DNA from 2 places in the Bradyrhizobium sp. ORS 278 genome. Region 1 is predicted to be linked to the other one. Evidence: predicted binding sites of a transcription regulator. Region 1 holds the regulator's gene; the other holds the start of a gene.
What was found. Region 1 encodes LexA, which represses DNA repair genes until DNA is damaged. Its sites were predicted from a motif close to TGTTCNNNNTGTGTTCNG; they were not measured.
Positions count from the first base shown of each region.

Region 1 (3,416 bases):
ATGCGCGGCTGCCGGCCGATTCCTCGCTCGGCCATGGCGTGTCCTGCGACGATTCGGGCTGCGTCCTGGCGCTGGCCGATGGCCGCCTCGTTGCGCTCACCCTGCGCGCGGATGCGCTCGCCGATGATTGCGCCCGTGCGGCGCTGGTGGTGACGGCGCGCGCCGCGCCATCATCCTGCGCGGCCGCTGTCGTCGACCGCCCGCGCCTGCAGCAGCAGGGCGCGTTGATGCTGGTCGCGCGCGACAAGGGATTCGCCGTCGTGCCCGTGCGGGCCGACGGCACCGACCGCCCGTGGTGGCCGGCGCCCGCTGAGGCCGGGGAGTTCGAGACCACGTTGACTCCGCGCACGCCGGGACCGCGAGCGCAGGATGCGACACCGCCGGAGACGGAGCAGGGCGGAGACGACTAATTAGTCCGGACGAGCCGGTTCAGATCGGTCGCTTCAAGCCGATACGCATGGCATCCAACTGGCATCTGGAACAGCGGAGACGCTGCAATCCGCAGGCCGGCCTTGGCTGGTCCGGGATTGCAGCGCCTGGAGGCGATCCGATGCGAGGACGCGAGGGCTCGATCCGATGCGTCAGGTAATGCTGATGCGGCGGATCGGTGTCGGCTGTTGCGCCGGCGTCTCCGTTGCGATCTCGGGGCGGCGCTCGCCGGGCTGCTTGCTGACCGGCAGTTGCAGCACGGTAACCCGCTGGCCTTCGCAGAGCTGCGTCACCAGCACATGACGGCCGTCGGCGAACTCGATCGCGTCGTGATGACGATCAGGGATGTGCTTCTCGATGGTGTTGAACTTGGCGACGCGCTCCCGAATGGTCCGCGTCCACAGCCAGCGGCTGTCGTAGCGGACGTCCTCGGCGAAGGCGAGCTCGGTGCCAGGGAGCATGCACACCGCAACGGTCGGCTCGCTTTCGAGCGCGAAGCCGCGGGTCGCGGTGCCGCGGAACGTCGTCGAGATCAGCGTCTCGCCGACTTTGGCGGGACGGGAGGCAACGGCATGGAGGCTGTAGTCACACATCGGATCGCTCCTCGTTCAGAGATAGCCGACCCGCGCTCCCCCCGGACAGGCGCAGGCCTCTATCAGAGTGGACATCGGAGAGATGTTAGCGCGCGCTTCGCGGCATTTCTGCGCTGATCTTCGCCGCGTGCAGCCGCTGACGATCACAAGCGTTTGAGCGTGCCGCGCTGCACATCATGAGGTGCGCTCGCGCGTGACTTGTTTTTGAGCGGCGCACGCAGCGTGTCGTCGCGCCGCCGATCGATTGAGCAGCCCGTGCTGCGATCGCGATGCATCACCGCGACCGCGGAGCACGCGCAATCAGTACTTGCGATAGAGTCCGACCAGCTTGCCCTGGATCTTGACCCGGTTGGGCGGCAGGATGCGCACCTCATAGGCGGTGTTGGCCGGCTCCAGCGCGATCGAGGCGCCGCGGCGGCGGAAGCGCTTCAAGGTCGCCTCCTCGTCGTCGATCAGCGCCACGACGATGTCGCCGGTGTCCGCGGTCTCGTTGCGCTGGATCAGCGCCATGTCGCCATCGAGGATGCCGGCATCGACCATCGAATCGCCGCGCACCTCGAGCGCGTAGTGATCGCCATTGCCGAGCATGTCGGCCGGCACGCTGATGGTGTGGCTGCGGGTCTGCAGCGCCTCGATCGGCGTGCCCGCGGCAATTCGGCCCATCACCGGCACCGCTACCGGACGCTCGCCATCCTCCAGCGCCGGCGTCGAGGTGCGGACCTTGCCGAGATTGCCTTCGATCACCGACGGCGTGAAGCCGCGGCGATTGCCGGCCGCCTGAGACAGCTCAGGCAGCTTGATCACCTCGATGGCGCGGGCGCGGTTCGGCAGCCGGCGGATGAAGCCGCGCTCCTCCAGCGCCGTGATCAGACGATGGATGCCGGACTTCGAACGCAGGTCGAGCGCATCCTTCATCTCGTCGAAGGACGGCGGCACGCCGGCTTCCTTCAGCCGCTCGTTGATGAACCGCAGAAGTTCGTACTGTTTGCGCGTCAGCATCTCGACCTTGTCCCCGGTTTGATGTCGTTCGAGTCCCGCACGATGCTCCCAAGACCAGTGATGCTCCCAAGACCAGTGTCGAAGAGCGAACGGGACTCGGACGATCGCATTCGCCCGCAACATACTAAAAACAAATCATGAACGAACACTATATGTTCGATGTGTGTTCCGCAATCCTAAAAATAGGGTGAACAGACCGGGCTTTGCCGGGGAAATTGGCTCAAAGCGGCAGGCGGAGGATCTCGCAGGGGCTTCCGGCTGCAGCCTTCGGCGCGAACGCCGGACGGATGACCAGCGCCTGCGACAGCGCGAGATTCCCGAGCAGCGACGAGTCCTGCTGCGTCACCGGCGTCGCGACCAGCACGCCGTCCGCGCGGATGTCGAGCTGTGCGCGCAAATAATCCTCGCGCGAATCATTGGCCCCGAGCTCGCGGCCGAGCAGGGCGGTCTCGCGCGGCAGCTGCGCCTCGCGACCGAGCAGGCTGCGAATCAGTGGCACCAGAAACAGCACGGCGCAGACGTAGGATGACACCGGATTGCCCGGCAGGCCGATCACGCGCATGCCGCCGAGACGGCCATGCATCATCGGCTTGCCCGGCCGCATCGCGATCTTCCAGAACGCCATTTCGACGCCCTCGGCGTCGAGCGCCTGCTTGACCAGGTCGTGATCGCCGACCGAGGCGCCCCCGGTCGTCACCAGGATATCGGCCTCCGCATCGCGCGACCGGCGGATCCCGGCGACCGTGGCCTCCAGCGTATCTGCGGCGATGCCGAGGTCGATCGGCTGGGCGCCCTCGCTGCGCATCAGCGCGCGCAGGCCGTAGCCGTTCGAATAGACGATCTGGCCAGGGCCGGGCGTCGAGCCCGGCATCACCAGCTCGTCGCCGGTCGCGAGCAGAGCAACCTTGGGCCGGCGCCGTACCGGCAACGTCGGATAATTCATGCTGGCCGCGAGCGACAGGTCGCGGTCGCTGAGCCGGCGGCCGGCCTTCAGCAGCACCATGCCCTCATGGAAGTCGACGCCCGCGGGCCGGATGTGGCGGCCCTTGATCGCCGGCTCATTGATCACGACGTGGCTGCCGTCCGCCGTCGTGTCCTCCTGGATCACGACCGCGTCGGCGCCCTCGGGCACCACGCCGCCGGTGAAGATGCGCGCTGCCTCGCCGGGGCCGACGAGTCGATCGAACGGCCGCCCCGCCGCGACCTCGCCGATCACCTTCAGCCGCGCCTTGGCCGTGGCATCGGCTGCGCGCAGCGCGTAACCGTCCATGGCCGACATCGCCTCCGGAGGCTGCGTCCGCAGCGCCGCGAGATCCCGCGCCAGAACCCGGTGAAACGCGTCGTCCAGCGCCACAAATTCCTCGGCGAGCGGCTCGGCGCCGGCGAGCACCGCGG
Region 1 covers NC_009445.1:4,311,194-4,314,609, reverse strand. Annotated here, with positions in the region: gene BRADO_RS19205 (ComEC/Rec2 family competence protein) at 1-410, shown strand, start outside; gene BRADO_RS19200 (hypothetical protein) at 582-1,022, opposite strand; gene lexA (transcriptional repressor LexA) at 1,323-2,021, opposite strand; gene glp (gephyrin-like molybdotransferase Glp) at 2,242-3,416, opposite strand, start outside.

Region 2 (3,416 bases), 3.7 Mb from region 1:
GGTCACGTTGCACAGGTTCGGCAGGAAGCGCCGCTTAGTCTTGATATTCGAGTGGCTGACCTTGTGGCCAACCTGGGGGCCCTTGGCCGTCAGTTCACAGCGCCGCGACATGGCAATAAATCCTCTCTCATCCCCGCACCCTCAGTCCGCTCGTGTCGGCGGGCCGCGGGGGTCCAAAACTCGTCCAGCTCGTCTCTGGGAGATGCGGTCGTATAGGGGGGACGCGGCTTTTCGTCAAGGTTTTGAAGGCCGCGCGAAAACGAGGGAGCCGGGCCAGCGCCATTCGCCAGGCGAGTCCAGATGTCAGCGCGGCGCCTGACCAGTTCGTCTGACAGCAGAAAAGCCGGCGTATAATCAAAGATATAGCCTGCAGACTAGACCATATAAACGGCGCATTCCGGCGGGATGGATGGTACTCTGCGTCTCGTCTTGAAGCGCCAGAACGGCGGCACGCTGGCACGGTCGGGATGTCGGTGCGCGGTTCCGGCCAAACTCGCGCGGGATCCGCGGCTCATTCCGGCGCAAAGCGCTGGACAAACCGCCATTGTCGGGCGGTTCGCGTTGTTCGAGGGCGTTTTTGGCTTAAGTAACGAGGACGACGTGCCGGATTTGTCCGGCGTTCAGGCAGGCGGATCGGCAGGATCAATCCTCACGTGACCATCATCTCGGCTCTCCCATTCGTCTCCCGTTACCTGCTTCCGGCCAGTTCCGCGCTGGGACTGCTGCTGTTGCTCGCCCCGAGCGCTCAGGCGCAGGCCAGGCTCGATGCGCAATATGAGGCGTCGCTGGCCGGCATCCCGGTCGGCAAAGGGACCTGGGCCATCGAGATCGGCGACGATCAGTACGGCGCCTCGGCGCAGGGCGGCACCGCCGGGCTGCTCAAGAGCTTCTCGCAAGGGTCCGGCAATGGCTCGGTGCAGGGCCGCGTCGTCAACGGCGCGCTGGTGGCCCAGAGCTACCAGGCCTCGTCGACAACGGGGAAGAAATCCGAGCAGATCCGCATCAACCTGCAGAACGGTACGGTGAAGGATTTCACCATTGAGCCGACCCCGCCGGTCGATCCTGACCGCGTTCCGGTGACCGATGCGCACAAGCGCGGCGTCTTCGATCCGATGACCGCCTCCCTGCTGCGCGTGCCCGGCAATGGCGAGCTGTTGTCGCCGGAGTCCTGCCGCGGCGCCGCGCCGGTGTTCGACGGCCGGATGCGCTACGAGCTCAAGCTCGACTACAAGCGCATGGAAAACGTCAAGGCCGACAAGGGCTATCGCGGTCCTGCGCTGGTCTGCGCGATCTACTTCACGCCCGTCGCGGGCTACATCCCGGACCGCCCGGTCATCAAATACCTCGCTCAAGCCCGCAACATGGAAGTCTTCTTCGTGCCGCTCGCAGGCACGCGGATCCTGGTGCCGTTCCGCGTGGTGATCCCGACCTCCTTCGGCACCGCGATGCTCGAGGCGACGTCGTTCATCACGCAGGCCACGCCGCACGTCGCCAAGACCCAGTAGCGCCGAGCCTAGCCCGTAAGCGTTCCGTCGACCGGGCAGCGCTGGCCGCGAAGATCGGGGTGACGATTGCGTGCGGAAGAGCGAGCCATGCGATGTTTCTCCGTCGTGTCGGGAATCCGTTTGACTCTTCCCTGATTCTGATTCGACTCGGCGCCCGCGCCGACTTCCGTCAGTTCCATCGCAAAACCGTTGCTTGTGGAGCCTGCAAAAACTTGATCTAGTGTCGACTAAGTCGCAGAGCGCGAGATGTTGCGGTGAACGAAGCCGGAAAGACGATGGAGTCACCGATTCCTTCGTGATTCGTTCTCAAGGCGTTCCGAAGCTTACGCTGCGTGCCTATATGCGTCACAGGATGAGACAGAGGTGAGGACCGCAGCCTCCTGAAAATCACGATAAATCCAGCATCCATCGCGCCCGACCAGCGCGCCTGCAACGCCGGCTTCGAGACCCAAATTTAACGAATGGCTTTTTCGTCTTCTTCGGCTGCCTCGCCTTTCGAGCGCGCGTCCGACCGTGCATCCGACCGTGCTCCTGGAAGCGGCGTCACCGCCGTGCTCGGTCCCACCAACACCGGCAAGACCCATCTCGCGATCGAGCGCATGCTGGCGCATTCGTCGGGCATCATCGGCCTGCCGCTGCGGCTGCTGGCCCGCGAGGTCTACAACAAGATTGCCGATCGCGTCGGCAGCGAGACGGTCGCGCTGATCACCGGCGAGGAAAAGATCAAGCCGAAGAGCCCGCGCTATTGGGTCTCGACCGTGGAGGCGATGCCACGCGACCTCGACGTGTCGTTCCTCGCCGTCGACGAGATCCAGATCGCGTCCGATCTCGAGCGCGGCCACGTCTTCACCGACCGCATCCTCAACCGTCGCGGCCGCGACGAGACGCTGCTGCTCGGCGCTGCGACGATGCGCCCGATCATCGAGCGGCTGTTGCCTGGCGCCTCGATGGTGACGCGGCCGAGATTGTCGCAGCTCGAATTCGCCGGCGACCGCAAGATCACGCGACAGCCGCGGCGGACCGCGATCGTCGCCTTCTCGGCCGACGAGGTCTATGCGATCGCGGAGCTGATCCGCCGCCAGCATGGCGGGGCGGCCGTCGTGCTCGGCTCATTGTCGCCGCGGACACGCAACGCGCAGGTCGCGATGTTCCAGAATGGCGACGTCGATTATCTCGTCGCGACCGACGCGATCGGCATGGGCCTCAACCTCGATGTCGATCACGTCGCTTTTGCCTCGGATCGCAAATATGACGGCTATCAGTTCCGCCGCCTGACGCCGTCGGAGTTTGCCCAGATCGCGGGCCGCGCCGGGCGCGCGACGCGCAACGGGACCTTCGGCACCACCGGGCGTTGTGCGCCGTTCGAGCCCGAGCTGGTCAACGCGCTTCAGAACCACACCTTCGACAGCGTGAAGATGCTGCAATGGCGCAATTCGAAGCTGGATTTCGCCTCCCTCAGCGCGCTGCAGGTGTCGCTGGCGCTGGCGCCGGGGCACGAGGTGCTGACGCGGGCGCCGATCGCCGAGGATCTGCGCGTGCTCGACCACGCCGCGCGCGACGCCGAGGTGCGCGACATGGCGCATGGCGCCGCTGCGGTCGAGCGCCTCTGGGAAACCTGCCAGATTCCCGATTATCGCCGGCTGTCACCGGCCGCCCATGCCGAGCTCGTCACCACGGTGTTCGGCTTCCTGATGCAGAAGGGTCGGATCCCGGACGCCTGGTATGCCGCGCAAGTCGACCAAGCCGACCGAACCGATGGCGACATCGACACGCTGTCAGGCCGAATTGCACAAATTCGCACCTGGACCTTCGTCGCCAACCGGCCAGATTGGCTGCGTGATCCGGAATATTGGCAGGGGATTACCCGCGACCTCGAAAATAAATTGTCAGACGCCCTTCATGAACGGCTCA
Region 2 covers NC_009445.1:657,991-661,406, forward strand. Annotated here, with positions in the region: gene rpmB (50S ribosomal protein L28) at 1-111, opposite strand, end outside; gene BRADO_RS02985 (DUF3108 domain-containing protein) at 654-1,505, shown strand; gene BRADO_RS02990 (helicase-related protein) at 1,967-3,416, shown strand, end outside.
Region 2: a site for LexA is predicted at 1,807-1,824, ahead of BRADO_RS02990 (helicase-related protein). Genes of this name have one in related genera too.